3 regions of the Paenibacillus sp. SER-28 genome follow, and region 1 is predicted to be linked to each of the others. Evidence: predicted binding sites of a transcription regulator. Region 1 holds the regulator's gene; each other region holds the start of a gene.

Region 1 (7,489 bases):
CATTTGGATAACAGCTAATAGCTGCAGAGGACATTTCAGACAGAGAGCGAATATGATCACGCATAAACTCTGGACCTGTAGCACAATTCAATCCAATCGAAATTGGATGTAAGTGTTCAAGTGATATGCAAAAGGATTCGATATTTTGTCCGGCCAACGTCGTTCCCATAGGCTCAATCGTGCCTGAAATCATTAGCGGAAGCTCGATACCTGTCTGCTCAAAAGCCTGCCGAATTCCGATGCTTCCAGCCTTGACGTTAAGCGTATCCTGTGAGGTCTCCAAAAGGAGCACATCCACGCCGCCTTCAATAAGCGCCAAGGCCTGCTCTTGATAGCTTTCAATCAGCTCAGCAAATGTAACACCACCTGTGACAGACAAGGTTTTCGTGGTTGGGCCCATAGCTCCTACTACAAAACGAGGCTTGTCCGCAGTGCTGTATTTATCCACCGCGTTACGCGCTAGTTTGGCCGCCACCAGATTAATTTCACGGGCACGTTCTGGTATATCGTAATCCGCCAAAACGACGGATGTTGCTCCAAATGTATTCGTTTCAATTAGGTCTGCCCCAGCCTTCAAGTAGGCTTCATGAATGCCTTGAATGACATCTGGTCTCGTTAAGACCAGCATTTCATTACAGCCCTCCAGCTCTTCCCCACCAAAATCATCGGGGGAAAGGTCTTCCTGTTGAATCATGGTGCCCATGGCCCCATCAAGAAGGAGTATTCTTCGTTGTAATGCATCCTGCAAGCTAACTTTATCCAAATTTCTTCACCCCCGCAAAACGTTAAATCCTAGTTTAGCAGAAACCGTATCATTTAGATAGATTGAAGTAAAAACATACGTTTTATACAGGTTGTTCTTTGTAAAAATGACTTCTCTAATCCATTTTTATAGTTTGTAGCATTACAGAACGTACTTAACCCTGACCCTTTAGCTATAGTCATTTGCATTATAAAATGTTGAAATCCTGTATTGTACAACGTTTCAAGACATGGTATTCTTTATACATCATTAATCCAAGTGGAAAAGAGGGAATAGATATATGGCCGAAATCTTAATACGTAATACGAATAAACGAATTAGCGGTGAAGAACAAGTACGTGAATTTCTGGAGAGTCACGAGATATTGTATGAACATTGGGATGCTTCCAAATTGTCTGGGGAGCTGCAAGAAAACTTTACCTTAACAGATGATCAAAAGGCCGCTGTTCTCCAAACATTTGAACCCGAAATCAAGGATTTAGCCGCACGTCGCGGATATAAAATATGGGACGTTATCACTTTATCTGAAGCAACGCCGAATTTGGACGAGCTGCTAGCCAAGTTTGAGCAAATTCACACCCACACCGAGGATGAAATTCGTGCCATTGTCGCTGGTAAAGGCATCTTCATCATTAAAGGCCCTGAAGAGATCGGCTATTTTAACGTAGAGCTTTCACCGGGGGACGTTATCTCCGTACCTGAAAATATACCTCACTTCTTCACTTTAATGGAGAATCAAAAGATCGTCGCAATCCGCTTGTTCATCGAAGAAAATGGCTGGATTGCCGAGCCGTATGAAGACCCAACCTTCATTAAAGCATAATTACGAATTTATCCTTGTGTGAATAAAAAAACTCCCTCTGCTCTGTGAAGTGCACCCCTTAGAATAGACATTGGAATAAACCCCTGGTTTATCCGATGAATTTCTAGGGGGTGCATTTTTTATGCCAGCGAAAAAAGGACAGAAGTTTAAAGAATATACGTTTGAAACCAAAGTAGAGGCCATACGGCTTCATATCGAAGAAGGTTGGACATATCGTAAACTCATGGAGAAGTTCGGGATTGCAGATCGACATCGGTTGAAAGAATGGATGCGGAAGTACAAGGAACTCGGTGAATTCGGACTTATGGACCAACGAGGACGACGGAAGGAATATATGGACCAGGACAGGTACGTCCAAAAGTTAAAACGGGAAAATGATATGCTAAAAAAGTGTTTGGAAATCTGGATGCAGGAGATGAGGAGCACAAGTATGTAACGATTGAGAAGGCCGCTAAAGAGTATCCAGTTAGCGAACTCTGTAAGCTGTTTAAGGTCTCTAGAAGTGGATATTACTCCTTCTTAAAACGGAGAGGAACTGATCGGGATCAGGACGCGAAAGCTCTTGTGAAGAAAGTGTATGAGCAGTATAACGGAGTCTACGGCTATCGCCAAATTCAACTATTTTTGCAGCACGATCATGGAGTCTGGATGAACCATAAAAAGGTACTCCGGCTCATGCAGGTCTTGGGGATCCGCTCACAAATTCGCCGGAAGCATCGCTGTAATTATGCTTCTTCTACAGAAGGTCGTGTGGCGAAAAATCTGCTAAAACAGGATTTCAAGGCGGCCAAACCTAACCAAAAATGGGTCACAGATATCACGCAATATCGTGTGGGGGATTGCTGGCTATATCTGTCTGCGATTAAAGACTTGTTCAATAACGAAATTATCGCGTACCAGATGAGCCATAGAAATGATAACGAACTGGTTTTACAGACGTTTCGACAAGCCTTTAAACAGCAAAAAGACGTGACTGGCCTCATCGTTCACAGCGACCAGGGATTCCAGTACACGTCCCATGCGTACCATGACATGCTGCCAAAGGTTGGCGCCCGAATCAGCATGTCTCGCCGAGGCAATTGTTATGATAATGCCTCGATGGAGAGCTTCTTCTCGCATCTCAAAACGGAAGGGCTCTACCCCTATGATATCCGAAATATGGACGAGGCACAAAGGAGAATAAAAGAATATATCCAATTTTACAACCAATGTCGACCACAACGAAAGTTAAATAAGCTGCCTCCGAAAGAGTATCGGAAGCAGCTTATAGCCTAGGGTCTTTTTTTAGTGTCTATAAAATGGGGTCTTGACCACTGTAACAATCGAGCGAAGGGAGTTTTTTTAATACTCGTTTCTAAAGACTATGGATTTCTTACTTTAACGATTGAATAATTCCGTCCAATTCAGACAGATGCTTGATTTCGAACTTCGGCTTGATCTCTGTGGTATTGGTTTTAGCGTTCCGGTTCACCCACACCGAGTGTACACCTGCTGCCAATGCTCCTTGAATATCAGTCGTCAGCTTATCTCCTACCATTAAAGCATGTTCAGGCTCAATACCAAGAAGCCCCAAAGCATGCTGAAATATAGACGGATCAGGCTTGCCTCGACCAAAAGAACCTGAAATGACAACATGATCAAAAAAAGGAGCTAATTGAGGAACTCCATCCAGTTTCTCCTGTTGTAGATCAGGGGAGCCATTTGTCAGCAATAACAGTTTGTAATGTCCCTTCAATTGTTCTAGAATCTCGAACGTTTCTTCATATACATGTGGACGCGCGCGTCTTTCCGAAGCAAATTGGGTAGCCAGCTTTTCCGCCAACTTCTCATTATCTATCCCTAGTTGCTGGAGTCCTCTGCGCCATGATTCCTTTCGATAAACAGGGGCCAACTGTTCCAATTGGCGGAATTCAGGTTGCTCACCTGCTGTAAAATTCGCCCACAATCCTTCAAACGGGTTAATGCCGATCATTTGAGTAAAACTAAAGGTTTCATAGGATTCATACAAAGCGCGTGCTTCCTTACGTACCGCTTCCTCCAGAGTTTTCGGATCAACGCCTGCTTCACGGGAGCCTGTTTGGCACGCTGCATCAAATGCCTCTTCTACACTACGTTCATCCCATAAAAGGGTATCATCAAGATCAAACATTACCGCCTGAATCGTCATCTGAATTATCCACTCTCTTTCCACAGTATATGTACACCTATTTGCTCGGTTAAGCATTTGAATCGTTATGTGTGCCCATATTAAGCAAGCGGCCGCAGCATGTTATATGAAATAACATCATACGGCCTTTGTTAAAGAGCTACAGGCTAAATCAGTTATTTCTTGTCCACCTGTATCTGATTGGATAGCGCAAACTTCTCAAGTCGCTCTGCAATGGCATCCGTGTCATAGCGACCTAATGATTTTGTGAAAATAAAATTACCGCCCTTACCTTTTCTTTCAACGGTTACGTAACCCTTTTCAATCTTGATGGCTTTCATGTCCCCAGCCGTCATTGGACGTTCTCTACCACCTTTCAGCATGTAGAGAGTATCCTTTCCCACTTTCAGATAAGGACGACGGATGAAAAAGATAACAGCCAGCATCAAGTACAGGCCGAATACAAGCCAATCCATCCCTCGCATGCCAGTCTTAGTCAAAAAGTAACTCATAAGCATGTACAATACAGAAAGACCAGCCAGCATAATTGGCACAGTAATGTTACGGCCACGGAAAATATCCATTGCAGAACCTGCGCCGTTAATGGTTTGAATGCCTTGCTTTTTGCGCGATTTATTTAAATGCGCTGTGTTTTTGCGTACTTTTCTTTCAAATGATCGGGCCATCTCTCAATTCCTTCCCAGATATATTACAATAAAACAATTGCCTCAAAGCTGATCTATATAGATACCGAGAACGGTACCTAAAACAAAAGGCAAATTGCAGGCTTGGGCGCTTTAACAACATTAATGCTTCAGCCCGTCATTTCCCTTCGATGTATCATCGTCCACAAATTCAATCGTTTCAAGCTGCTGCCGAAAATTACGGCGAATGTTATCTAAATAAATTTCCCGAAGATTGGCGCGCTCTGTGGCTTCCTCTTCCGTCAAACCCTCGGATTTTGCTTTGCGCGCTAATTCATTGATGCGCTGTACCAAGCTGTCTATATCCAAATTGTGTCCCCTCCATAAAAGCAAAGATATAATACACTTTGACATGTAGAAAAGAGCTTGTCAAGGCTCCCGCATTACGCTCCCTGACAAGCTCTAATAGTCTATAGGTCAGAAGTTAGGAAGCTTGAGTACCTGACCTACCTGTACTCCCCGATCCTCTAAACCGTTAATCCGCACAATTCCTTCTATATATACCCGTGTATCCATTCGTTCCGGTTTATGATTTGCGGCAATCTCCCACAACGTATCTCCAGGTTGTACGGTCAGTTTAGTCACTTCTTCCTTGGAAGCTGAAGGTGCCGCGAAAACCGTAAGTACACCTGCCCCTGCAATCCAAGCAACAATCACTAAAATAAGAAGCTTAAATAAAAGAGTATTAGTAATAATTTGCATAAAACGCGCTCTACCCTCTTTTCGGGTCTCCTGCAAATTTTCTGAATTCATCGGAAAAATACTTTGATAAGTGCTATATTTCATCATTGGCTGCGACCTCCAAACATTTGTTCTTATGTTTTCACAATATAACACGAACATTTGTTTTGTTCAATAGAAAAGAGAACAAAAGTTCGCGATTATTTTTAGGGATTATTTAGAACTTATGTTTGTACGAACGGAGGTTCTATGCTATAATTTTCCCAAACGTTACTAAATGGGGTTGATACGGTATGTCTAAGATTTCGAGCCGCCAGCAGGCCATTCTTGAATTTATCCGCAATGAAGTGCGTCTAAAGGGATACCCCCCTTCTGTACGCGAAATAGGCGAGGCTGTCGGATTGGCCTCCAGTTCTACGGTTCACGGTCATTTGGATCGTTTAGAGAAAAAAGGACTCATTCGACGCGATCCTACAAAACCACGGGCTATTGAGTTACTCGGTCAAGACGAATCGGATAACAGCAACTTGATTAATTACTCCATTAGTCGTGTCCCCGTCGTCGGCAAAGTAACTGCTGGCCTTCCTATTACGGCGACAGAAAATATTGAAGATTACTTTCCTCTTCCCCAACACTTTGTTGGTGAGGATAAAATATTCATGTTATCTGTTGTAGGCGAAAGCATGATTGAGGCTGGGATTGCTAACGGAGACTATGTAATCGTACGTCAGCAGCAGACCGCTGATAATGGCGATATTGTTGTAGCTATGACAGATGAAGACGAAGCTACAGTTAAAACCTTCTACAAAGAAAAAGATCATATCCGGCTTCAACCTGAAAACCCAGCCTTTGAACCGCTTCGCCTGACACACGTCAGCATTTTGGGCAAGGTTGTAGGACTCTTCCGGGACTTCCACTGATTTCTCGTTCTTTCTTCCCCGTTATTCTAACCACTAATACAAAACCGGCTGCCTAGGGCAAGCCGGTTTTGTATTGTTATTATGTATCTCACAACTATTTTTTCATTTCAGCAATCTATTCCTATAGTTTCTACTATAAAATCAGCCTCCTCATCTCAAATAATCACCCACTGATCTTGAGCAGCTATACTGTTATGGGCAAAACTAATAGATCTTTCTTTGTTTTAGATAAATATGGCATATTAATTACTCATAGCTCTGTAGGAGGAATTAAATGAGAAAAATTATAATTTCAGCGTTTGTTGTGATATTTATCGCCATAAGCTGTGTAATACCAACAATGGATCATTTATATGCAAAAGAGAAATCACACATAACAACCTACGATCGTATTCAGTACATACAAATACTTATCCATTTCAGGTATTTAGAAAAGCAACTCGAAGCTGTAATTTCCGAAAGAAATAATTACCCAGAAAACAGCCAAGAATATAAACTGCTCTCTGAACAACTGAATCATATTCTTGCTCAAGAGGCGTACTACGAGAAAAAACTTAACACTCTTAATAGTAAATAATTTTCATACTAAACTGCATATTATTTATCTACACTATTAGACTCATGCCGACCTGCCTGTAACATTCTCCTGCAACGTAAAGTTGAAATGGCGAAGACAGGTTCGCATGAGTTTTTTGTTAACCATTAGTAATATAGGTACCAGCTTCTTTTTGCTTTTAATAGATTTATGCTGATACATTACTATCACAATTGACATAGTATATAGCAGACCTAAGCAAAGGAGATATGCAGATGATCAGAAATAGAGTTAAAACGTATAAGCATCGCATCGGGAAAAACAGATATCTGGTCGTTAAAGTCTTTCAAGCCGCAGCTGCTAAAACAGGAAGCGGAAATGCACTAGCAACCAATGCCTTGAATATCAAAATTTCCAAGCGTAAGCATAAACACCACTAAGATTCATCCGTACCTTCATTTCCTTGAAGGGAGGTGATCATATGAGCAGAAGACATTGCAGACGTGATTTGAGAAGAAGAAGATCAAACATCCGTTCGAATCAAAGAGCCGTTGCGCGTGCAAGAGGTAACGCACTGGCTGTTAATCTGTTTAGCGTGAATGATAGACAACGCAGACGTTAATAATCGTTTTCAAGCAAAAGCAGGAAGGATTCTTCCTGCTTTTTTTGTGTTAAACGGTACACCTAACTACTGCTATGAATCGTTGAAGCAAGCGGACGAGATCGTAGAATATCAGACATAGTTGAACAGTCGCTACAATTTTGCTCTTTTTATAAATCTAACAGACAGGAAAAGGTGGTTCTCTTTTAGAATAGTGTGCATAGAGAAATTAAACCAGGAGGAGACAAGCCATGATAATTAAAATGTCACTTTCGAATATGGGAGATTTTAAGAAGTCAAATGAGAATAACGGCTT
Region 2 (7,489 bases), on a different contig from region 1:
ACAGAGTTTGGGCATGGGCTACCTTGGCTCCGGGCTCGGTAGATATCCAGGCAGCGGCCATCTCCAGACCAGGGATCAACGGCATAAAGAGCAAGGCTCCGCCGACGTTCAGCAGCACGTGGGACCAGGCTACAAATTTGCCGGACACGCTGCCGCCAACAGCGGCAATCAGGGCGGTTACGCAGGTGCCTACATTGGAGCCGATGACGATGGCGATCCCCACATCGGCTGGCAAGGCTCCAGCAGCGGCAAGGCTAATCGCCATGCCAATGACGGCTGCGCTACTGTGAACCAGCGCGGTCAGGCAGGCTCCAGCAGCGAAGGCCCACCACATGTTGGCTGCAGCGTGATCAAGAAACCAACGGAATAGTCCGGCCTGCTCAATCCAGGGTCCGACCGACTGCATCACGCGAATACCCGCCAGAATCAGCGAAAATCCAGCAAAGACGAGGCTGATATATTGTACAGCCTGCGAACGGCTGAGCCCATTGGAGCCGGATGAAGCTCCGGCAGACACATACTGGCGGCTGGGGACAGCTTCACTCCACAGGACGGCAGTGCTCCAGCAGAGCAGTGAGCCGCAGAGCAGCGGAACAGCCAGCTTGCCGAGCTGGAGCCCCATCAGCTCGGTGGTCAGGCAGGTGCCGATATTGGTGCCGAGAATGATGCCGAGCGTGCGGCCGTAGGTCAACAGCCCGGCGTTGACCAGTCCGATCGTCAGCACCGTTACGGCGGTGCTGCTTTGCAGCAGGGCGGTAATGCCTGAGCTGAACAGCATGCCCCGCCAAGGGGAAACGGTGGCGTGGTTCAACCAGCGGGTGAGGAAGGGGCCGGCCAAATGCCGGAGGGCTGCTTCCATCAGCTTCATCCCGCCCAAAAAAATAAACAGCCCACCGCACAACGGGAGTATAACATGTATAAACACGGGCATAGCCCCCTTTTCTAGGTGAAAATACTTATGTAACAGCCTATGATCTGTCGGGGACAGCCATGACAAGCATGGCCGAGCTGTTTTTTTATAGAACGATAATTTTTGTAGTATCTTCACAAGCTTTAAAAGCGTGACGTCGATATACAGGCGGGCAGTAGCGGAGCGGTTCATTTGAATCTGGAGAAGCGCCAGCGTTCGCCTTTGCAACGGGATTCTTACCTTTAAATGTGTTACCTAATTCCAAGAATCCCGTTGCAACAGCGATCGTAAGATCAAATGATCCGCGGAGCCGCGCCCCTATCGAACAACGTTTTAACACTTTGAGTAATTCAAGAATGGGAGTGAAGGATTTTGCCTTCAGTAATATTAGAACGCAGCCGTAAAAAAAGGCTGGAGCACGCACACCCTTGGGTGTTTAAAAACGAAATAGCCAAGATTGAGGGTGACCCAGAGGCAGGCGATTTGGTCAGCATCGTTAACCATCAGGGGCGTTATTTGGCGACAGGTTACTATAATCCGGCTTCACAAATTACAGTACGTGTGATGTCCTATGAGCCGCTGGAAGCAATGGATCAAAACTTTTTTGCCCAACGCTTTCGCAAATGTCTGGAGCACCGCGAACGTTTTGTGACCGGGGGAGACGCTTATCGGTTGGTGTACGGCGAGGCTGATTTTTTGCCTGGACTGATTGTAGATCGATTTGGTGATGTGTTGGTCGTGCAGTTGTTAACGCTTGGCATGGATCGGCGCAGGGAAGAAATCAGGGATGCGCTCGTTGAAGTAGTGGGTCCTGTTGGTATATATGAGCGCAGTGATGTATCCATCCGTGAGCTGGAAGGATTGGAACAAACAAAGGGTCCTTTGTACGGTGATTGCCCGCGTCATGTGGTGGTGACGGAAAATGGGCTGCACATCAAGGTTGATATCGTAGAGGGCCAGAAGACGGGTTATTTTTTTGACCAGCGTGAAAATAGAGCGGCCATAGCACCGTTGATGACAGGTTGGGGAGCACGTAGTGGAATTACGCTACAAGAAGTTGCTACAGACTCAGGGGACGCTGGCACAACGGTCATGAAGCCAGTGAATAAAAGCGGTAAGGTTGTTGGATTTCCATTCTGGGACGGCGCAACCGTATTGGAATGTTTTTCACATACGGGAAGCTTTACGCTCAATGCATGTAAACATGGTGCTAAAAAAGTAACTTGTCTTGATATTTCTGAGCATGCGATTGAAAGTGCGCGGGATAATGTCAAGCTGAACGGTTTTGAGGAACGCGTCGAGTTTGTCGTCGACGATGCTTTTCAATATTTGCGCAATCAAGTGAAAGGTGTAGAGGAACGCAATGCACGAGCCGGGGGCAAAGGAGATACATCCAAGCCGCTGACAGCAGGTGGCGGACGCACCTTTGATGTGGTCATTCTCGATCCGCCAGCCTTTGCCAAAACGAAGAACGCTGTCAAAGGAGCTACACGTGGATATAAAGATATCAACCTGCATGGGATGAAGCTTGTCAATGAGGGCGGCTATCTGGTGACAGCGAGCTGTTCGTTCCATATGCGGCCAGAGCTGTTCTTGGACACTATTAAGGAAGCGGCGGCAGATGCCGGCAAAATCCTTCGTCTGGTAGACTGGAGAGCGGCTGGTAAGGATCATCCTCAAATTTTGGGTGTGGAGGAAGGCCATTACTTGAAATTCGCCATCTTTGAGGTGCGCAGCCGGACACAGCTTTAGGTTTCAACAAAGTCAAAGTCAATCGCCTTTTTGGTGATTAAATAGGTAAAATAGACTCATTTTAGGTATAAATCAGTCCTGTAGAGAAGGCATGCACCAAGCCAACCTGCGGGACTGATTTATTTTTAGGGGGAGGATGAATTGCTACAACATGGCAAACGTACGTTCTTTTCTCCCTTGCCTGATATGCTATACTGTTTAATAGAATGTTGTTCGTTGGAAAGGAGGCCGCATCATGTCGGTCCGCTTGTTGATTGGCCGCTCTGGTAGTGGTAAAAGTACGTTAATCCGCAATGAAATGACGTCTATGTTACGCGAGGAGCCGCTAGGTAAGCCTATGCTGTTACTTGTGCCGGAGCAATCGTCATTTGCTTCTGAGCATGCGTTACTTACAGAAGCCGGAAACGGTATTCAGGGGTCGGTGCGCGCCCAAGTGATGGGATTTCATCGTCTTGCCTATTTAGTTATGCAGGAAACCGGGGGTTCTGCACTGGTGCCTGTAACGGAAGAAGGCAAGAAGATGCTTTTATATAAAATTATTCGTCGTCGCAAGGATGAACTGAGCTTGTTTAAGGATTCGGGAGACCAGCTCGGCTTTGTGGATCGGTTGAATACATTGTTTACGGAGCTAAAGCAGTATGGAAATGATACTCGGTCTGTACCCGAGCAACTGGAGCGAATGAACGCTGTGGGAGAGTCAACTCCGATTTTGCGCGGCAAGCTCAAAGATATCAGTCTAATCTACGAGGATTTTGAACGAGAGCTGACGCTTAAATATATAGACGGTGAAGATACGCTGCGTATGCTGGCAGAACAGATTGCGGAGTCTTCCCTTGTGCGTGGAGCAGACATTTGGATGGATGGCTACCGTAGGTTTACACCACATGAATACAAGGTGGTGGAGCAACTTATGCTGCATGCCTCTTCGTTGACGGTGGCGCTGACTTGCAACCGTAGCTACGAGAGCGGACAGCTTCCGCATGAGTTGGATTTGTTTCATCCTTCGGCGGCTACGTATGTAAAGCTCAAAGGAATGGCAGACGAGCTGATGATAGAGACGCAGACACAATTACTGCGCCCTGATCCGTTGCCGAGATTTAAGGAGCGTCCGGCGTTGGCGTATTTGGAGGCTAACTTTGAACATCGTACAGGGTTGCGGAATCAGGAACAACGGATGCGGCTGCAGCAGCTACGAGAGCAGTGGACAGAAGAACAGCCGGAGGGCATAAAACTGTACACTGCGGCTAATCGCCGTGCAGAGCTGGAAGGGGCTGTACGCGAAATGCGCCGTCTGGCCCGAGTTGAAGGCGCGCGTTACCGGGAGATGGCTCTGTTTGTACGTCATATTGAAGATTATGAGCCATGGGTGGAACCGATATTCAAACAGTATGAGGTTCCAGTATTTCTGGATCAGCGAAGAAGTGTATTACATCATCCTTTGGTGGAATTGATTCGGGCTTCGCTGGATATCGTGCAGCGGCGCTGGCGGTATGAGGATGTATTCCGTGCGGTCAAAACAGACCTTCTACTGCCGCTGGACGGTCGGGTGAGCCGCGAGGAGATGGACCGTTTGGAAAACTATGTTCTGGCCTGCGGAATACAAGGCAGCCGTTGGACAGATGGTCGGCCGTGGCAGGCTGTGCCCAGCTTGTCATTGGAGCTGGAGGAGCAGGAACGGAACCGTAGGCGGGATGAAACGTTGGATTTGATGGAGCTGTGCCGGGATGTGATCGTGACGCCTTTACGTGCGTTTGAGAAACGTGTGGGCAAGGCACGAACTGCACTTGAGAAGTGTGAAGCGGTATATCTGTTACTGGAGGATGCAGAAATCGGCCACAAGCTGGACGCCTTCATTCATCAGGCAGAGGAAGCAGGAAAACCTGAGCAGGCGAAGGAGCATCGTCAGGTATGGGATGCAGTGCTTGAACTACTGGATCAAATCGTCGAAATGATGGGTGATGAGAGGCTGGATACCTCTTTGTTTGCGGGTGTGCTGGAAACGGGATTGGCCGAGTTCCGTATGGGACTTGTTCCGCCGGCTCTGGATCAGGTTCTGGTCGGAAACACGGACCGTACGCGTGTATCCGGTATTCAACATGCCTTTGTGCTAGGTATGAACGAAGGTGTGATGCCGGCTGTGTTCCATGAGGACGGTGTGCTGAATGAGCAGGAGCGTACGGCATTAAACGAACGAGGCGTAGAGCTGGCGCCGGATATGACAAGACGTCTGTTGGACGAACGTTTTCTCGCTTATACGGCCCTTACCTCAGCCAGTAAAAGCCTGTGGATGAGCTATGCAGTGACTGATGAAGAAGGCAAGTCATTGTTGCCGTCTGAGTTAGTACGACATATGCGGCACCTGTTTCCTAGTCTGGACGAACGTCCGTTGGCTGGATACCCTTTGCCTGGGGATGCTTGGACGACGCAATGGGAGTATGCTTCTCATCCGTCCGAGGCTTTGCCGCAGCTCACTGCGCAATTACGGCATTGGCGACGTGGCGGTGACATTTTATCTCCTTGGTGGGAGGTATATAACTGGTATGCAAGCCAGCAAGGGCGTGAGAAGGACAAGCTGCGTCAGCTGTTGACCTCACTTTTTTATGAGAACCATGCCGAAATGCAGAAGGAAACAAGCCGCCGTCTGTACGGTAGCAAGCTGCGTACCAGCGTATCTCGTATGGAACGTTTTGTGGCATGTCCATTTTCGCACTTTGCCTCTCACGGTCTTCGTTTGAAGGAACGTCAAATGTATCGCCTGAAGGCCCCGGATATCGGACAATTATTCCATGCAGCGCTTGGAGAGATGGCGATCAATCTGCGTAAACGCAATGTCAGCTGGGGCAGTCTCAGCACCGAGGAATGCCGACAAGAGGCGGAAAGTACAGTGGAGCGTTTGGCTCCTCGTCTGCAAGGCGAGATTTTAATGAGCTCCAAGCGGTATGGCTACATTTTGCGCAAATTGAAAGACATCGTGAGCCGTGCTTCGTTGATTTTAGGTGAACATGCGCGAAGAGGTAGTTTTGAGCCGATTGGGCTGGAGTTGGACTTTGGACCGGGTCAGCAGCTTCCTCCGTTAAGCTTCCGGTTAGATAACGGCGTTGTGATGGAAATTGTCGGACGGATTGACCGTGTAGATGTGGCAGAGGGAGAAAAGGGGTTACTTTTGCGTGTCATCGATTACAAATCTAGCCAAAAGGATCTCAAGCTGCATGAAGTGTACTATGGCCTGTCCTTGCAAATGCTCACCTACCTGGATGTGCTGCTGAATGCGGCGGAGGAATGGTTGGGCGAGACAGCTTATCCAGCGGGTACCCTGTATTTTCACGTCCACAATCCGATGTTGCAGTCGCCTAACGGTCTTAGCGCAGAACAGGCTCGTCAGGAGCTTTTGAAACGTTTTAAGATGAAGGGATTATTGCTTGCGGATCGGGATGTAGTTGGACAAATGGATACAGCATTGGACAAAGGATATTCCTCTATTTTACCTGTTGCGGTGAAAGCAGACGGCAGTTTTTATAGCAGTGCTTCGGTTGCTTCGCCGGAACAGTGGGACAGCTTGTTAGCCTCGGTGCGTAATAATATTCGGACGATTGGCACACGGATGACAGAGGGCGATGTGGCCATTGAACCTTATCGAATCCAGCAAGAGACGGCTTGTACCTTCTGTTCTTTTAAGCCTGTTTGTCAATTTGACGACAGTCTGGAGGGCAGTGGCTACAATCAATGGGGTAAACCCGGTAAGGATCAAATCTGGAATCTGTTGGGTCATACACAGGAAGGGAAAGGAGGAATGGACCAATGATAGGCACGTCAAACACTAAAGACATGCCGAAGCCGGAAGGCAGTATGTGGAGCGATGACCAGTGGCGTGCCATTTCGGAATCGGGTAACAACATGCTGGTCGCGGCAGCGGCAGGGTCAGGCAAAACAGCGGTGCTCGTAGAGCGTATTATTCGTAAAATTGTCGATCCCCAGCTTGGCTTCAGCGTGGATCGGTTGCTGGTAGCAACCTTTACGAAGGCTGCAGCCGCCGAAATGCGTCAACGGATACGCGAAGCGTTGGAACGTGTGTTGGAACAGGAACCGGAAAGTGAGCATGTACGCCGCCAGCTGTCGTTGCTGAATCGGGCCTCGATTACAACGCTTCACTCATTTTGTATGGAGGTCATCCGCAGGCATTATCAGGCCATTCCTCTTGATCCTGGTTTTCGGATTATGAATGAGCATGAGACAGAATTGTTGCGTCAGGAGCTTCTAGAAGAACTGTTTGAGGAGAAATATGAGGCTCATGATGAAGGTAGTACATTCCGCAGACTGGTCGACTGGTTTAGTGGAGAACGCACCGATGATGCAATGTACGTGCTTGTTCAGCGGTTGTATGATTTTTCTCAAAGTCATCCTTGGCCAGAACATTGGCTGCGGGAGACAGCGGCAGCATTTCGTGTACAGGATGTAGCTGCTTTGGGAGATACACCCTGGGTTCGCAGCATTTTGGCGGATGCTGCACTTTCATTGCGCGGAGCGGCGAGCTTGCTGGAACAGGCGCATGAAACAGCTATGCAGCCCGGCGGTCCTGCACCTTATGCCGTGACACTGCAAGAGGATGCGGCGATGGTGAAGGGATTACTGCAAGAGCTGGAGACAAAGCCGTGGGCATCTCTATATGATCATTTTCAGGCAGCTGCTTTCGGTAAGCTCAAGCCAGTCAAAAAAGATCAGACTGAGCCTGCATTGCAGGAACGGGTTAAGACGCTGCGCGAAGCAGCCAAAAAAATGATTACAGATATGAAGGCTTCCCTGTTTGGCAGGAGAGCAGAAGCTTATTGG
Region 3 (7,489 bases), on a different contig from region 1:
GTGACCGGAAAAAACAGGGATGATTTACAGGCGATTATTCAATTGCTACGTAAAGCTGATTTGCCATTGGAGCTTCAATTTACAAACATGAAATAAAGCCGTTTTCCCTCATATATTTTGTAGGAAAAAACGTTGCTTGATGTGCGGCAGGTTATTTTGACATGCGTTTTGCGCCATATTATACTTGTAACGAAAATGCAGACAATTCAGGTGTATAGCGCTCGTCGAAAGCGATTTACATAGGATTGAATTTAATCCGAAAACTGCCATTTGTAATCAAGTACGATAATCAGGGGAGAGTGTGTTGTGAATTTACCCAACAGAATTACAATAACGCGGATTTGCCTTATCCCGGTGATGATGCTGGCTTTGCTGGTGGACTTTGATTTTTATCCGCCGCCGATTGAGATCGGAGCTTTCAAGCTGCCGTATAATCAGCTGATTGCGGCTATCATTTTCCTTGTAGCAGCCAGCACGGATGGTCTTGACGGATATTTGGCACGTAAAAATAATATGGTCACCAATTTGGGCAAGCTGTTGGACCCCCTTGCTGATAAGCTTTTGGTAACCGCTATTTTGGTTTCCTTGGTAGAAATGGGGAAAATTGATTCATGGATTGTCGTTGTGATTGTTAGCCGTGAGTTTGCGGTTACGGGGCTGCGTCAGATTGCCTTACTGGATGGGTCTGTGGTTGCTGCAAGCAATTGGGGCAAATTAAAGACGATCATCCAGATCGTTGCTATTGTAGCGCTGCTCATTAATAATTTCCCGTTTGTTTTTCTTGGTATACCGTTTGATTTAATAGCGATATGGGCAGCAGTGTTGATCACCATTTATTCGGGTATTGATTATTTCGTGAAAAATATCCATTTGCTGAGCTCCTCCAAAGTTTAACAGGATAAATTTTATGGAAACAGCAATAGGGACTAAACTTATTGCTGTTTCTTTATATAATTCCCATAATATTCGCAGTACAGGAGGAAGAATTGATGAAAGCTGAAATAATTGCAGTAGGAACAGAGTTATTGCTCGGACAAATAGTGAATACAAATGCTCAATATTTGTCACAAGAGCTGGCTACAATTGGAATCGATGTATATTTTCAGACTGTGGTTGGCGATAACATAAATCGGCTTCAGGAAGCGATAAGAATTGCTCAGAAGCGTGCGGATATTATTTTGTTTTCCGGCGGTCTGGGGCCGACTCAGGATGATTTGACGAAAGAGGCGATAGCGGCTGTATTGGGGCGGAAATTGCACATAGATCGTCTTGCAATGGACAAGCTAGATCAATTTTTCCGTAACCGTGGGGTAGAAATGACCGAGAATAACCGCCGGCAGGCGCTTTCTATTGAAGGTGCTACTCCGCTTGAAAATGAGACAGGGCTAGCTGTGGGCGACGCGATTGCACAGGACGGTAAATTTTATGTAGTTTTGCCTGGACCGCCTAAGGAACTCAAACCCATGTTTGCAAACCATGCGAAACCTTGGTTGCTTCAGCAGGCATTGAGCGGTGAGGAAATGCCAATTTATTCGAAAATGCTAAAATTTGCAGGGATCGGTGAGTCAGCTCTTGAAACCCATTTGTTAGATCTGATCCAATCCCAGACAGATCCTACGATTGCTCCTTATGCCAAGGAAGGGGAAGTCACGATCCGTATATCCACCAAGGCGGCCAGGGAAAGTGAAGCATTAATTAAGCTGACAGCTACGGAAGTAGAAATTCAGCAGCGTCTTCCGGAGTATATGTATGCAAGCGAGGATGTTGCGCTGGAGAAGGTTATCGTAGATCTAATGGCCAAACGCGAACTCACTGTGAGTGCGGCAGAAAGCTGTACAGGTGGAATGCTGATGGAACAAATTACTTCTATACCTGGCAGTGCTGCTATGTTTCAAGGTGGCATCGTGTGCTATTCCAATGAAATGAAGATGAAGTTACTCAACGTGCCTTATGATTATTTGGAAGGGGACCATGCGCCAGGCGCAGTGAGTAAGGAAGTAGCCCTTGTGCTTGCAGAGCAGGCGAGAATGATCATGGATAGCGATTTTGGACTTTCAGTTACTGGTGTAGCTGGGCCTGGGTATTCCGAACGGAAGCCAGTCGGTCTAGTGTATATTGGCATTGCTGAACGCGACAAGGAAACGGAAGTACATGAACTGAGACTGAGTGGCAACCGTGAAACAATCCGACTGCGATCAGTTAAAGCAATCCTGTACAGATTGTGGCGCAGGCTGGTAGAGAACGAGAAACTCTCTTAAACATCTATGTACAGTGTGACTCGTAGAGTTGTTTTAGATAGATATTCATGGTATAATCATCTTATCGGAAGAACCGTTGCAAAGCCTTTTGCCAGCGGTTCTTTTTTTGTTTTAAGAGACAGGTGTAATTATAGAAGAGAGTTGTACGAATAAAAAAAACGAATGTATGTTCGAAAAAATGCTTGGCAAGCGTGTCAAAACAAGGTATTATTAAAGTACAAACAATGAAGGATGTGAGTTTATTGTCAGATCGTCGTGCTGCGCTGGATATGGCGCTCCGTCAAATAGAAAAGCAATTTGGTAAAGGTTCCATTATGAAGTTGGGTGAGTCTACCCATATGCAAGTGGAAACGATCCCCAGTGGTTCGATTGCTTTGGATATTGCGTTAGGAACGGGCGGCTTTCCAAGAGGCCGGGTTATTGAAATATACGGACCGGAATCATCCGGTAAAACGACAGTAGCTCTTCACGCTATCGCAGAGGTGCAAAAAACAGGCGGACAAGCCGCCTTTATCGACGCCGAGCATGCGCTTGATCCGTCGTATGCAAGCAAGCTGGGTGTCAATATTGATGAGTTGTTACTATCGCAACCAGATACAGGAGAGCAGGCGCTTGAGATTGCCGAAGCCCTTGTACGTAGTGGAGCAGTAGACATTGTAGTTGTTGACTCCGTAGCGGCACTTGTGCCCAAGGCAGAGATTGAAGGCGAAATGGGAGATTCCCACGTTGGTCTTCAAGCACGTTTGATGTCTCAGGCATTGCGTAAGCTTTCTGGAGCTATTAATAAGTCGAAAACCATTGCTATTTTTATTAACCAGCTACGTGAAAAAGTAGGTGTTATGTTCGGTAACCCTGAAACAACACCAGGTGGACGTGCCTTGAAGTTTTACTCTACGGTACGTTTGGATGTTCGTCGTATTGAAAGTTTGAAAATGGGTAACGACATTGTGGGTAACCGCACACGTATTAAAGTCGTGAAGAACAAAGTTGCCCCTCCTTTCCGTCAGGCTGAGGTGGATATTATGTACGGTGAGGGTATTTCCAAAGAAGGTAGCTTGATCGATATCGGTACGGAGCATGACATTGTCGACAAGAGCGGAGCCTGGTATTCCTACGAAGGTGAGCGCCTTGGTCAGGGACGTGAGAATGCTAAACAATTTTTGAAGGAAAATCCGAATATTGCTAGTACGATCGAACAAAAAATTCGGGTGGCCAGCAATTTGATTACGACGGTTGCTCCGCCTACAGAAGAAGAGTTGGCACAGCAAGCGAAGGAAGAACAGGAATTGTTGGAGCTTGAATAAAGCTTGGTGAATCCTGGTTTGTGAACTGGGGCCAGGGTTATGGCACCGTCCGTTTGAATAGCATGATTCTGATGCCCTGCACAGTTGTGCAGGGCATTTTTGCATCAACTAAAATCTGCTTTGTCAGCGGAATCTAACTTTGCGTAGCAGGTGTTCAAAGGCTGCTTTCGTGAATTTCAAAGTGAGGGAAATATATTGCAGTTGGACGATGAAGATGAATACACTTCGGAAGCAAATAAGCAACAAGGGATTTCTCTTTTTCCGGATCATGAGGAATTGATGATTACTAGGGTAGAGCAGGGACAGGGACGCAAACGTGGAAGGTATATCATTCATTTTGGTCCGTATTCGCTGTCTGTATTAGAAGATGTAATGATCAAGTACAATATGTTCAAAGGAACGTCATTTGATAAAAAAGAACTGAAAGATATCGTTCTGGCAGATGAAAAGCAACAGGCTTATGTACTTGCGCTTCGCTATTTGGGGCGAAAGCCTCGCACACGTCAGGAAATTGCCCAACGTTTGTTACAAAAAGAACTGGATCAGTCTGTTATTGACGAAGTAATGGTTCGACTGCAAAGGGAACAACTCGTAGATGATGATTTATACGCCCGCCAATGGGCAAGGCAGCGCATAACTAGCCAACGTAAGGGTAAGATGTGGGTTAGGCAAGAACTTCGTCAGAAGGGCATCTCTAAAGCCTCTATTGGCGAAGCGTTAGGTGAGATCACCGATAATGAGGAGTGGGAGAGCGCTTTGACGGTCGGACGTAAGAAATGGAATCAGATACGTGGTGATATAATGGAGAAAAAAAGGAAAACCTACCCTTTTCTCATGAGACGCGGATATTCGGGGGATATGACACGCCGAGTGGTCAATCATCTCACTGCGGCCGAGCATGACGTTGCTTCAGATGACGAGGAATTGTTGCAGTGGGAGGAATAGTTGCCAAACGGCTGCTGAACCTTTGGCTAGTATGAACGGATAGGATGAGCTAGTTATTACAGGGAAAGCTGCATGGTAGTCTACTAATGTTTGCATTCCCTTGACAATGCCATTTGTCAAATAATAAAATATATATGAAACGATACTTGTGGAACGCCCTTTTTCCTTCCAAAAAAGCGGAATCCACGGGTGAGTTCTCATCGCCAAATAACAAGTGATGCCGCTATGCCAGGCGGAATTGTACATGTGAAAGCATGTGCATATGAAATGAAACGACCTTGTGTCGTTGTCTTAGTTTGACGATCAAAGTAAATGTGACAATTGCAAAAAGTCCCAAGGAATGCCTTGGAGGAACCAACGGGGAGGTGAACAGTATGATGACTGCGATCTGGTTCGTTCTCGTTGCTGTAGCCGCGTTATTCTTTGGGTTCGGGATTGGTTATTTTATTCGCAAATCTATTGCAGAAGCTAAGATCTCCAGTGCGGAAGAAGCTGCCGCGCAAATCGTGGAGAACGCGAAAAAAGAGGCAGAAGCGCTGAAGAAGGAAACGGTATTGGAAGCGAAAGATGAAATCCACCGCATTCGTGCCGAAGCTGAAAAAGAAACTCGTGAACGTCGCAATGAAATTCAACGACAGGAACGAAGATTGCTGCAAAAAGAAGAATCGCTGGATAAAAAATTGGAATCGCTGGAACGCAAAGAAGAACAAGTGGCCAACAAAGAGAAACGAATCGATGAAACCCAGCAGCAAATTGATTTGATTTACAAGAGTCAGGTAACTGAGTTGGAACGTATTTCCAATCTGACGATGGAGGATGCAAGAAGTATTATTCTGACCAACGTAGAGCAGGAAGTTCGTCATGAAACAGCTCAGATGATTAAAGAAATTGAACAGCAGGCCAAAGAAGAAGCGGACAAAAAGTCTCGTGAAATCATCACACTGGCCATCCAACGCTGTGCGGCAGATCATGTAGCAGAAACGACGGTTTCTGTTGTCACATTGCCGAACGAAGAAATGAAAGGCCGGATTATCGGGCGCGAAGGCCGTAATATCCGTGCACTTGAAACCCTTACAGGAATCGACCTCATTATTGATGATACGCCGGAAGCTGTTATTTTGTCCGGATTTGATCCGATTCGTAGAGAGATTGCGCGTACTGCGCTTGAAAAGCTCGTAGCGGACGGACGGATACATCCGGCTCGTATTGAAGAGATGGTGGAAAAATCCCGTAAAGAGGTGGACGAACGAATCCGTGAGTATGGTGAGCAGGCCACCTTTGAGGTGGGCGTGCATAGCTTGCATCCGGATTTGATCAAGATCTTGGGACGTCTCAAGTTCCGTACGAGTTACGGACAGAACGTATTGAAGCACTCGATGGAAGTTGCATACTTGACAGGTCTGATGGCCGGGGAACTGGGCGAAGACGTTGTACTGGCAAGACGGGCAGGATTGCTGCATGACATCGGGAAGGCGCTGGATCACGAAGTGGAAGGATCGCACGTTGAAATTGGCGTGGAACTGGCGAAGAAGTACAAGGAACACCCGGTCGTCATCAACAGCATTGCTTCACATCACGGCGACTGCGAAGCGACTTCAGTGATCGCCATGCTGGTTGGGGCGGCAGATGCCCTGTCAGCAGCAAGACCGGGAGCGCGGCGTGAAACGCTAGAGACGTACATCCGTCGTCTTGAGAAGCTGGAACGCATCTCCGAATCTTTTGAAGGCGTTGAAAAATCATACGCGATTCAAGCCGGACGCGAAGTTCGTGTCATGGTACAGCCAGAGAAAATTGATGATGCGGAAGCATTCCGACTGGCCCGCGATATTACGAAAACGATTGAGAATGAACTGGACTATCCGGGACATATCAAGGTTACCGTCATACGCGAGACCCGTGCGGTAGAATACGCAAAATAAAAGCATTTCAATGAAAAGTGGCCGCTGCTTGTAGGGCCACTTTTCATTATGTAAGGCAGACTAGGGAGGGCTTTCTATCAACGTATTATTTATTGGAGACATCGTCGGCAGTGTAGGCAGAAAGGCATTGAGGGAGAATCTCCCTTCGCTAAAATCAAAATACAACCCGCATGTTATTATCGTGAACGGAGAAAATGCAGCTTCGGGAAGAGGAATTACCCCAGCCATCGCCAGAGAATTTTTTGATTGGGGCGTTCATGGGATTACGATGGGAAATCATACTTGGGACAATAAGGAAATATTTGATTTTATAGATGATGAGCCACGGATCATCCGCCCGGCTAACTTTCCACCAGGAACACCGGGCCGGGGTTATACCGTTGTAAAGGGTGGAGGTAAGGAGCTGGCTATTGTTAATCTGCAAGGTAGAACCTTTTTGCCAGCTATTGACGATCCATTCCGTGCAGCAGATGAAATTGTCGATGAACTACGGAAAAAACATAAGCATATCCTAGTTGATTTTCACGCCGAAGCAACCTCGGAAAAAATCGCTATGGGTTGGCATTTGGATGGACGTGCTTCAATCGTGGTAGGTACGCACACACATGTACAGAGTAACGACGATACGATTTTGCCACAAGGAACTGCGTATCAGACAGATGCGGGAATGGTAGGTCCTTATGAGGGAGTGCTTGGGATGCAGAAAGAGGCTGTGTTACAGAAATTCCAGACCCAGCTTCCGGTACGTTTTCAAGTGGACATGGGCAAATGGCACTTTCATGCCATCAGCGTAGAACTGAATGACAGTGATGGAAAAGCCCGCAAAATTCAGAAAATCAGACTTAAAGAAGATGAATGGCGGATGGATTAACTTTTTTGTGAGCTACTTAAGGAAAGAATAAGGAAAACTGTCACCAAAAAGCAGGAATTATTTGCTGACCCTCGAATAACATCTAATAGTGGAATCAAACCATCATCATTCCCAGGGGAGGTACTTACTATGGATGTATTAAAAGTATCAGCAAAATCCAATCCCAATTCAGTTGCAGGAGCACTCGCAGGA

What was found. Region 1 encodes LexA, which represses DNA repair genes until DNA is damaged. Its sites were predicted from a motif close to CGAACATATGTTCG; they were not measured.
Region 2: the regulator LexA is predicted to act here: its motif matches at 2,818-2,831, upstream of addB (helicase-exonuclease AddAB subunit AddB).
Region 3: the regulator LexA is predicted to act here: its motif matches at 2,418-2,431, upstream of recA (recombinase RecA).

What each region holds. Positions count from the first base shown of each region.
Region 1 covers NZ_JBRECM010000002.1:672,058-679,546, reverse strand. The annotation lists gene metH (methionine synthase) at 1-763, opposite strand, end outside; gene ACUYLD_RS08680 (1,2-dihydroxy-3-keto-5-methylthiopentene dioxygenase) at 1,044-1,586, shown strand; gene ACUYLD_RS08675 (helix-turn-helix domain-containing protein) at 1,708-2,022, shown strand; gene ACUYLD_RS08670 (IS3 family transposase) at 1,977-2,861, shown strand; gene ACUYLD_RS08665 (HAD family hydrolase) at 2,959-3,753, opposite strand; gene ACUYLD_RS08660 (hypothetical protein) at 3,909-4,418, opposite strand; gene ACUYLD_RS08655 (DUF896 domain-containing protein) at 4,539-4,745, opposite strand; gene ACUYLD_RS08650 (LysM peptidoglycan-binding domain-containing protein) at 4,854-5,222, opposite strand; gene lexA (transcriptional repressor LexA) at 5,411-6,037, shown strand; gene ACUYLD_RS08640 (hypothetical protein) at 6,312-6,614, shown strand; gene ACUYLD_RS08635 (hypothetical protein) at 6,848-7,012, shown strand; gene ACUYLD_RS08630 (hypothetical protein) at 7,054-7,194, shown strand; gene ACUYLD_RS08625 (GNAT family N-acetyltransferase) at 7,425-7,489, shown strand, end outside.
Region 2 covers NZ_JBRECM010000009.1:173,112-180,600, forward strand. The annotation lists gene ACUYLD_RS19685 (Na/Pi cotransporter family protein) at 1-925, opposite strand, end outside; gene ACUYLD_RS19690 (class I SAM-dependent rRNA methyltransferase) at 1,283-2,662, shown strand; gene addB (helicase-exonuclease AddAB subunit AddB) at 2,898-6,464, shown strand; gene addA (helicase-exonuclease AddAB subunit AddA) at 6,461-7,489, shown strand, end outside.
Region 3 covers NZ_JBRECM010000001.1:1,104,257-1,111,745, forward strand. The annotation lists gene ACUYLD_RS05290 (YajQ family cyclic di-GMP-binding protein) at 1-96, shown strand, start outside; gene pgsA (CDP-diacylglycerol--glycerol-3-phosphate 3-phosphatidyltransferase) at 307-894, shown strand; gene ACUYLD_RS05300 (competence/damage-inducible protein A) at 990-2,258, shown strand; gene recA (recombinase RecA) at 2,501-3,562, shown strand; gene ACUYLD_RS05310 (regulatory protein RecX) at 3,758-4,507, shown strand; gene rny (ribonuclease Y) at 4,882-6,426, shown strand; gene ACUYLD_RS05320 (TIGR00282 family metallophosphoesterase) at 6,503-7,297, shown strand; gene ACUYLD_RS05325 (stage V sporulation protein S) at 7,427-7,489, shown strand, end outside.